Regions from separate parts of the Mesorhizobium sp. AA23 genome, predicted to be linked through region 3. Evidence: riboswitches for the same ligand, from Rfam matches in the RefSeq annotation. Region 3 holds a riboswitch; each other region holds the start of a gene.
What was found. Region 3 has a riboswitch for cobalamin ahead of A9K66_RS25855 (CbtB domain-containing protein). Riboswitches for the same ligand answer to the same signal wherever they lie in the genome.

Region 1 (3,237 bases), on a different contig from region 3:
CACTTCATCGCGAATGGCAAGCGCGACCTGGCGGCAGACGGCTGAGCGCGGAAGGTCGTCTCGGACGAAGGACCAGTTGAGGATCGTCACCGGGCCGGTAAGCATGCCCTTCACTGGCTTATGCGTTAGCGACTGGGCATATCGCCACCAATTTAGTGTCATCGGATTTTGTCGCGACACATCTCCAATGATGATCGGGGGTCGCACAAAGCGCGAGCCATAGCTCTGCACCCATCCGTGTTGCGTGAAGGCGAAGCCGCAGAGCTGCTCGGCGAAATACTGTACCATATCGTTGCGCTCGAATTCGCCGTGGACCAGCACGTCGAGTCCAATCTCTTCTTGCCAGCGAACGGGGCTTTTATCTCTTTCTTCAGGAACGCTTCATAGTCGATGTAACTCAGCTGGCCTTTGGCATGAGCTGCCCGCGCCTTGCGAATCTCGGCTGTTTGCGGGAAGGAGCCGATCGTCGTGGTGGGGAAGGAGGGCAAGCCAAACGCGTCGGCCTGAAGCTTGGAGCGGACGGCAAATGCGCTCTTCCGGCGCGTCATGCCGACCTTGATGCTGGCGATCCGGCCTTCGACGAGCGGATCATTCACCTTCGCGGATGTCGCGCGAACGGCGGCAGCCTCAGCCGACGCCTCCAGTTCGGCGGCAACTGCGTCCCGGCCTTCGGCCAGGGCACGGGCGAGCACGACCAGCTCGTCGGTCTTTTGCGCTGCGAAGGCGAGCCACGACCTCACATCCGCATCGAGTGCCGTCTCCATGTCCAGGTCGATCGGCACATGCAGCATCGAGCAGGACGGGGCAATCTCCACCCGCTCCAGCGGCCAACCGGCGACGATCGACTTGATACGGTCAAGTATGGCAGGCAGGTTCGCGCGCCAGACGTTGCGGCCGTCGATCAGCCCGAGCGAGAGCACAAGTTCCTTCCGCGCGAGCCGGCCGATGGCCTCCAACTGCTCTGGAGCGCGCACGAGATCCACGTGCAGTCCCGCCACGGGAAGAGAAATTGCTGTCTCGAGATTGTCTCCCAGCGATCCGAAATAGGTAGCGACCATGATCTTCAACTCGGGTGCTGCTTTCGACAGCCGGGAGTAGGCGAATTGGAGCGCATCCCGTTCGTTGGGAATCAGATCGAGCACGAGCGCCGGCTCATCGATCTGCACCCAATCGGCTCCCGCGAGCTTTAGCCTCTGCAGGAGCTCCTCGTAGACAGGCAGCAGCCGTGGCAGGAGCGCGATAGGGTTGAAACCTTCCCCAGGTGACTTCGCCAACTTGAGAAAGGTAACCGGTCCAAGCAGGACCGGGCGGGTGTGGATGCCGAGCGCCTTGGCCTCGAGGAAATGATCCACCGGTTTCGCCGACGAGAGGGCAAAGCTCTGATCGTCCGTGAGTTCCGGCACAATGTAGTGGTAGTTGGTGTCGAACCATTTGGTCATTTCCATCGCGGCAAGCCCATGCCCATTGGCCGCATGCTCGTCACCGGCATGTCCACAATCCGCGGCCTGACCTTGATTGCCGCGCGCCATGGCGAAATAGATATCGAGTGGGACCTCGCCGCCAGTCCAGGCGTATCGTGCCGGCACGGCGCCGACCATGGCGACTGTGTCGAGCACATGGTCATAAAGTGAGAAATCGTTGGACGGGATTTTCGACACGCCGCGATCGTGCTGCTCCCTCCAGCTAGCGGCACGCAGCGTCTTCGCCGTCGCGAGCAAGTCGGCAGCAGGAGATTTTCCGGACCAGTAGTTTTCAAGCGCGAATTTGAGTTCCCGCCGTCGACCGATACGCGGCACGCCGAGCGTTGCTACAGGAATTCGTTGAGAGACAGTCATGCCATACCCCGATGGTTGGGGCGGGGGACAAGGAACGCGGGTTAGGCGGCACGAAGCCGAGTCACCGCGACCACCAGACACCCCGTCCGTGGACGTTGTTCGTCGTGGCAGGTCTCCTGGCTCGCGGGTCAAAGCCTCTGCCCGTCTTCCCGAGGCCATTCGCCTCAGTGACATCAATGGGCTTGGCTCGCCGCTAACAGTTGCGGGGGCAGCGCCGGCATCGCACCGGCTTCCCTCTTAGCTCCGCCACGGCAGTGCCGCGCGGAGAACCATGACATGCGCACAATCACAGCCGCTTCGCTCCCTGTCAATGCCACATAACGAGATGTTTATGTGATTATGCGAATAGCGCCTTGCGCTGGTCGGTCTCTTTGGCCCAAGCCGCATACGATGCGGCTTCTCATCAGTGCAGGCTCGGAGAGGTCCTTGCCCCCATCGGCGACGCCGGACCAGATCGAGGTCCCCAGGCTCAAAGTGTAAGTCGGTCCAGTTCGTCACGGTCCGCCGGGAATTCCAGTAGTTGTTCCCGCTCGGCTTCGCTGAGCGTGGTTGCGCATTCGCCCACCGACGCGCCGATGACCATGACCGGAAGCGGAAAGGCGAGGTGGCGCCGCAGGTAGGCGGGCTGGGGCTGGGCCGCCAGCGTCTTGAACAACTGCGTGCCGATGGCCTCGACCCGCTGCGCGAGCAGCTTCACCCCGCGGGTTGTTGAAGGCCCGCGCCACGATCGTGCGTAACCGGTCATGCTCGCCACCCGCGCGCGACCAGTCACCCCGGTGAACCTGCTAGGCACCGCGTTGACGTAACCCGAATCCTCAGTGATCACCCCCAATGCCCGCAGGCGGAGCTGCCAGGGGCGCGGCCATTCAATCGAGGCACCCTCCTGCGTGCCGCAAGGATTTCCGGAAGGTCTGCCGCGACGGCTTGCCGGCCTACCAGCAACAGGACGATGGCCGCTGTGACTCCGCGCGATAGGTTCATTCGCTTGTTGCGATAATGTTGTTTCCTTCATCGTTCGAAACCACTGAGAATAGTTCTGCTGTGTTGATGGTATTTCAGAGAACTGGCGCATTATCCGCAAATGTTGCACGAGTTGTTTGCAGAACTCTCGCGGATTAACGACCTGTACTCGCTTCTTCGAAGTTCGCCCTTGTGGAGCTGTCGGTCGTTAATTAACGCTATCGGGCGTGCCAGCCGATTGCGCTGCCAAGGAAATCGTCGCCCAAGGTAATGAATACGGCGAGCTCGGGATGTGCTTGCCGTAGCTGTGCCCGCCTGCGCTGGTCCCATAGAAGTAAGCGGGATAGGCACCGTGTTAACGTGGCCCGAATATGGCCCCGAGGCGCGCAGGCGGAACTGCCCAGAGCTTGGCCCTTAGATTGGTGTCGTAGACGGGCACGGG
Region 2 (3,237 bases), on a different contig from region 3:
GCCTTCAGCGCCTCGCCGCGCTCGTAGATCTTGATCGACTGGTCGAGCGGAACGTCGCCGCGCTCCAGATCATCGACGATCTTCTCCAGCGCGTCGAGCGCCTGTTCGAAGCTCATCACCTTGACGTCTTGGTTAGCTTCATCAGCCATCATTCATCCCTTCATCAGCCGCCCGACATGGGCGGCGACCGAAAATGCCAATCCTTGCAGATCGTAACCGCCCTCCAGCAGGCTGACGAGCCGGTTGCCGCTGTGGCGCCCGGCGCGCTCCATCAGCTGGCCGGTCGCCCAGTCGAAATCATCCTCGGTCAGGTTGATCGCGGCCAGCGGATCGCGATGGTGCGCATCGAAACCGGCGGAAATGATGATCAGATCCGGCTGGAAGGCGTCGATCGACGGCAGCACGCGCGACAGGAAGGCGTCGCGGAACGTGTCGCTGCCGGTGCTCGGCGCAAGCGGCGCGTTGACGATGTTGCCGGCGCCGGTCTCGCTCTTGGCACCGGTGCCCGGATAAAGCGGCATCTGGTGGGTCGAGCAATAGAGCACCGACGGATCGTCCCAGAAAATGTCCTGCGTGCCGTTGCCGTGATGCACATCCCAATCGACGATGGCGACGCGCTCGGCCAGATGCTTCTCCTGCGCATAACGGGCGGCGATCGCCGCGGTGTTGAACAGGCAAAAGCCCATCGCGGTCGCTTTTTCGGCGTGATGGCCGGGCGGACGCGCGGCAACGAAGACATTGGCGGCACGGCCCTCGAACACATCGTCGACGGCGGCGTTCGCCGCGCCGATCGCCGTCACCGCGGCCTGCCAGCTTTTCGGGCTGGCGCTGGTGTCGGCATCGATCGAGACGATCCCCGTCTCGGGAATCGCAGCGCGGACACGGCCGACGAAATCCTCCGGATGCGCGTAAAGGATAGTCGCCTCGTCGCCTTCCGGCGCCTCGACGCGGTCGAGGGCCGAAAAAGCCTCGTCGTCGAGCACGCGCTCGATGGCGCGCAAACGGTCGGGCCGCTCGGGGTGGCCGGCCGGCGTGAGGTGTTCCAGGAATACCGGATGAGTGTAAAGACGAGTGGTCATGGCGCCTAATCTAGGCACCTGTCGCACGGATAGCCATGTTTCAGCGCCGAATGATTGGGGAAATCGCGCCCAATCGTGTCGCTGGCGGCATTGGCCCGGCCTCGGCTTCGCGATAAGGTCGCGTCGCTGCCTGGTGCCCGCAACGCGGGAGAATCGGGAACACGGTTGAAATCCGTGGCGTGCCCAACGCTGTGAGGGGGACCGCGCCGGCAAACGCCACTGTCCCAGACGGGAAGGCGCCGGATGCGGGTCGATCCCGAGCCAGAAGACCGGCCCGGCAGACATGGTCATCCGCATGGTCAGGCGGAGGACTGCTTATCGCAAGGGGACAAGCGATGCAGGCACGAACAGCCGCCGCCGGCGGCGATGACTTTGACCAATTGGCGCGCGACGCCGTCTACCGGGCCATGTTCACCCGGCGCGACGTGCGCAGCCATTTCCTTACCGACGATCTCGACGACGGCGTTTTGGCGCGGCTGCTCACCGCGGCACACCACGCGCCGTCGGTCGGCTACATGCAGCCCTGGAACTTCATCATCATCCGGGACGCCACAAGGCGGCGGCAGGTGCGCGACCTTTTCCTCGCCGCGCGCGAACAGGAACTGCCGGCGATCGAGGTGGAGCGGCGGGCGCTCTACCGCAAGCTGAAGCTCGAGGGCATCTGCGAAAGCGCGCTCAACCTCTGCATCACCTGCGACCGCCAGCGCTCGAAGAACTCGCCGCTCGGGCGCTGGCACAATCCGGAGATGGACCTCTACAGCACCGTCTGCGCGGTGCAGAATTTCTGGCTCGCGGCGCGGGCGGAAGGCGTCGGGGTTGGCTGGGTGAGCATCATCGAGCCCGAAGCGCTGAAGCGACTGCTGTCGATCCCCGAGCACGTCACGCCGATCGCCTATCTCTGCGTCGGCCGCGTCTCGGAATTCGCGCCAAGGCCCGACCTCGAAGCGCATGGCTGGGGCAAGCGCCTGCCGCTGCCCGAGCTGGTGATGAGCGAGACCTTTTGCGGCGCCGGCGAGGCGCCGCTCAAATCGGCGATCGCTCGTCTCGGAGAACGATTGAAGCCTTAGAACCGCTCGGCGTTCCATAGACCCGCACCAACCGCAACGCGCCATCGCGCTTCGCGTTTGCGCAATGGCGCATTGGCAGGCCTGACCGTCGTTGCCCGCTCTCAGAAACCGGGGATTGTTCGCGCATCGCTTGACAACGTGACGGTTCTTCTTGGCGTGATTGGGCCGGATCTCCGCACTCGCTTCCTCACGGCTAACCCTGTGCCAAGCGATGTCGTTCTCGGGCTTCAACGTCTCGCGAATTCACCGGCGTTCGCAATTAAATTCTGTCTTCTCATGTGAATAGGCAGATTGAGCTGGGCTACGGCGCTTATTGTCGGGCCACAGATGAGACCCGGCGCGTTCCCATGAATTTTTTTGCAATAGATCGGTCCGCCGAACATGAGGACGAAGCGGAATGGGAGCGCATCCGCGCAAAATACCCCCCGCAAGAACCACTCCTCAACTTGAACAACGCCGCGGTCAGTCCCCCACCGACTGTTGTCGAGGAAGCGACGGTTGACGCCTACCGCTTCATCAGTCGCAATCCCGACTACAATATGTGGAGCAAGCTCGACACAGCACTTCCTCATATCAAACGCGAGCTGGCGGAACTGATCGATTGCAGCCCCGGAGAGATCGCGCTGAACCGGAATTCGTCGGAGGGTCTTTCGACAGCGATCTTCGGAATACCGGTGACTAAGGGCGATCAAGTGCTGATCTCGCCTTGGGACTACCCCAGCGTTCGTGCGGGCTGGCTGCAGCGGCAACAGCGCGAGGGCATCGAGGTTGTAAACTGCACATTCGACCTCATGGACAGCGACGACGACATCATCGAATCCTATGTTCAGGCGATGACCCCGCGTACCCGCGTCCTGCAGCTGACTCACATGTACCACTGGAACGGGCGTGTCCTGCCGGTGAACCGGCTCTGCGAAATCGCGCGGGAGCGCGACATCATGACTGTCGTCGACGGTGCCCAGACTTTTGCTCAGATGCCTGTCAGCTTCCGCGAACTCGATTGCGATTTTTTTGTCACCAGCCTGCACAAGTGGCTCGGTGCTCCTATCGGCAACGGGATGCTGGTCGTCAGCGAACGCCGGATCGATACC
Region 3 (3,237 bases):
AGCCGCCCGGCGGCGTCGCGGAACCGGCGCGCCAGCGCATTGTCCGGCACGATGCCGAGCCCGACTTCGTTAGACACCACAAACCACGGTCCGCGCGGCTGCGAAAGCACATCCGAGAGCCGCCGGCACTCGGCCTCGATATCGTGGTCCGCCAGCATATGATTGCTCAGCCACAATGTCAGGCAATCGATAAGCACCGGCTGGTGATCGGGCAAGGCGTCGATCGCGCCGACCAGGTCGAGCGGCGCATCGACGGTGACCCAGCCTTTGCCGCGGCGCGAGCGATGCAGCGCGATGCGCTCGCGCATCTCCTCGTCATAGGCCTGCGCGGTGGCGATATAGGCCCAAGGCGACGGGCTTGCCGCCACCAGGCACTCGGCATGCGCGCTCTTGCCGGAGCGCGCACCGCCGATGATGAAAGTCAGATGGCCGTCCGCGCGATCAGGCAAAGCTGTCGCGCAGGCTGGTCGATGTACCGGTGAAGCGCCCGCGCACCACACCGACGGCCGCACCGAGCACCAGCCAGAAGACCAGGTCGGTGAGGGTCACCGCCACCACGAACTGATGGTGCAGCCCTTCGGGAATCGCCGTCTCGAAGCTGACGGGCTGCGGCGCGCCGACTACGTGCGGAGCGACGATCAGCACGACCGCCAGAATTGCCAAGGGCAGCGACTTGCGAAAGGCGATCAATCCAAGGCCGACCGCGGTTGCGGCCACCGTCGAAATCCACCAGATCTGGCGCGGCAGAAGTTCCGCCGCCGGCATGGCCGGCAGTTCCGGCGGCAGGCCGAGGCCGGGCGCGAGCGTGAAAACCGCAAAACCGGCAAGGCCCCAGAACACGCCCTGGCGCCAGCTGCCGATGCCACCGGCGAATTCCGACACCGCGACCAGGATCAGCGCGAAGCCGATGCCGGTGACGATGTTTGCGACAACGTTGAAGGCGAAGCGCTCGAAGCCGTCGGCCGGAGCCCAGCCCTCGTCCTCGGTCGGAGCCGCCGCTTCCGTCGACGCAGGAGCGGCGCTGCTCATCGCATTGCCCGCCGGTTCGGCCGAGCTCATGGCAGTGCCAGTTCCAGTGTTGGCGGCATGGTCGTGGTGATGACCGCCGCCCGCCTTTTCATAGACTTCCGCTTTGAGGATCAGCGGCACGGTCGCATAGGCCTGCATGCAGGCAAGCGCGATGCCCGCCACGAGCCCTGCGATCGCCGCGACGAACACGACGTTGCGAAACAGATTCATGATATCGGGCCTTCGTCAGTGGCAGGGAAAAGCCATCGAGTGACGATAGTCGTGGGCAGCGTTGTGGATCGCATCGATGTGCGAGAAGCCGACGAAACCGACGACGAAAATGCCGAGCAGCGCGGCGAGAGCCAGCTGCATGATGCGCGACTGCGAGGAGACGGAGGCGCCGAGGGCGACGGAAGCGGTATTCATGTCTTGTCCTTTCGCCCTCCACCCGAGGGCATCGAAGTCAACTTTCCTGTCGCCGGCAGGTCTCCTGGCTCGCGGATTCGCACCCTTCCCCACCTTCCCGAGGACAAACCTCAGTGGTCTATGGAGAGGACTACCGCACACAGTTGCGGGGGCAGCCACGGCTTAGGGCAAAGACTCCACCCTCACCGCATTCCCTCTTGGCTCCAAAAACGGAACCGACGACGCCAGCGACTATAGGCAGAATCGTCGCGACCGGCAAACCAAATTCCGTCACGCCGCAGCGTGATTGCGGCACCGGTTTCGGACTAAGATCCGGCGATCCGCTCGGCGACGAGCTTCTGCAATCGCCACAAATGGCGGTCGTGAATACCGCGCTGTTCGAGGTTCTTCACCGTGTTGTAGAGATAGTCGGCGCCTGAACCCCAGTGGCCGCACGAGGTCGCCAGCCGTTCGACCACCTCGTCTTCGTTGAGTGGGCCGGCATAGGTCGTGCCTTTGCGATTGATGACGAAGGCAAGCGCTCTCAACGGCCCCTTGTCGGTTGCGAGTTGCAGCAGGCGCGGTCGGTAGCTGGTCGGCTTCAGCGTCATCTCGCGGCGAAAAAGCCTGTCCAGCGCCTGCCGGCGGTCACCACCGTTCAGGCGGAAAGCAACGCCCTTGCATTGGCCGCCACGATCCAGCGCCATCATCAGGCCGGGCCTTTGCTTGGTGCCGCGCCAGCGCGTCATCTTCATGCAGAAGGAGCGATGCCAGCCGCGAGCCACGGCGACGCGCTCCTCAAAATGCTCGATTTCCGGTTTCCAGATCAGCGAGCCGTAGCCGAACAGCCAGAGAGGCTCGGTTGCAGGTAGCTCGGCCTCGAATGCATCCAGCATGGCTTCATAGTCGCTGTCCACGAGATGCTCGGCATCCGGGTCGGGCCCCGGGTCATCGACCGCGCGAAAACAGCGGGCGACCAGTTCCACGGTCAGCGACATCGTTCTTGCAGGCATACTTTGCAATCCTGGGCAGCCGGCGAAACCGCAGGCGATTACGAAGTGACCTTAAGGGCAGCACCCGGAAGCGACAATGGCCGCGCAATTGACAACGGTCCTGCCCGGGTGTCGGCTGTCATCAGCCAAGGGGAGCCGCTCATGCAGCCAAATCCTAGCGAACACAGCCGCTACAATGGCCTCACCAGCCTCGAGCCGACGTTGCCTGCAAGCGCCTATCGGGAAGCCGACGCTTACCGGCTCGATCTCGAAGCGATCTGGTATCGGAGCTGGCTCATGGTTTGCCGCGAAGCCGATCTCGCGGAACCTCTTGCCTTTCGAACCGCGCGTATCGGCTCGCAGCAGGTCGTCGTGCTGCGCGACGAGGCCGGGAGCTTGCGCGCCTTCCACAACACCTGCCGGCATCGCGGCTCGCAGCTCTGCCAGGAAAGCGAAGGGCGGCTGAAGGCAAGGCTGCTCACCTGCCCCTACCACGCCTGGTCCTATTCGCTGCGCGGCGATCTCGTCCGTGTCCCATCGAAATCGCTGCCCGAAGGCTTCGACAAGGACAATTATCCGCTCTACCGGGTGGCGCTGTCAGTGTGGCGCGGCTTCGTCTTCATCAATCTCGCAGTGGAGCCCGATGGCTCGGCGGAAGCCTCCTTCGACTCCGCCTCCCGCGATCTTTCGAACTGGCCGCTGGAGACGCTCGTCCCCGGACACCGGCTCACCAAGGTGATGAACTGCAACTGGAAAATCTTCTGGGAGAACTTCAACGAATGCCTGCATTGCCCGGGCGTGCACAAGGACCTGTCGCGGCTGGTGCCGATCT

Region 1: another riboswitch for cobalamin. It lies ahead of metE (5-methyltetrahydropteroyltriglutamate--homocysteine S-methyltransferase); the one in region 3 lies ahead of A9K66_RS25855 (CbtB domain-containing protein).
Region 2: another riboswitch for cobalamin. It lies ahead of bluB (5,6-dimethylbenzimidazole synthase); the one in region 3 lies ahead of A9K66_RS25855 (CbtB domain-containing protein).

Annotation. Positions count from the first base shown of each region.
Region 1 is NZ_LYTP01000007.1:10-3,246, reverse strand. It holds partial or broken gene metE (5-methyltetrahydropteroyltriglutamate--homocysteine S-methyltransferase) at 1-1,835, opposite strand, end outside; cobalamin riboswitch at 1,924-2,124, opposite strand; partial or broken gene A9K66_RS29190 (cytochrome) at 2,395-2,590, opposite strand.
Region 2 is NZ_LYTP01000028.1:397,328-400,564, reverse strand. It holds gene A9K66_RS21660 (exodeoxyribonuclease VII small subunit) at 1-149, opposite strand, end outside; gene A9K66_RS21655 (histone deacetylase family protein) at 153-1,079, opposite strand; cobalamin riboswitch at 1,194-1,372, shown strand; gene bluB (5,6-dimethylbenzimidazole synthase) at 1,415-2,146, shown strand; gene A9K66_RS21645 (aminotransferase class V-fold PLP-dependent enzyme) at 2,494-3,237, shown strand, end outside.
Region 3 is NZ_LYTP01000031.1:48,668-51,904, reverse strand. It holds gene cobU (bifunctional adenosylcobinamide kinase/adenosylcobinamide-phosphate guanylyltransferase) at 1-449, opposite strand, end outside; gene A9K66_RS25860 (CbtA family protein) at 442-1,239, opposite strand; gene A9K66_RS25855 (CbtB domain-containing protein) at 1,255-1,434, opposite strand; cobalamin riboswitch at 1,471-1,669, opposite strand; gene A9K66_RS25850 (gamma-glutamylcyclotransferase) at 1,740-2,426, opposite strand; gene A9K66_RS25845 (aromatic ring-hydroxylating dioxygenase subunit alpha) at 2,568-3,237, shown strand, end outside.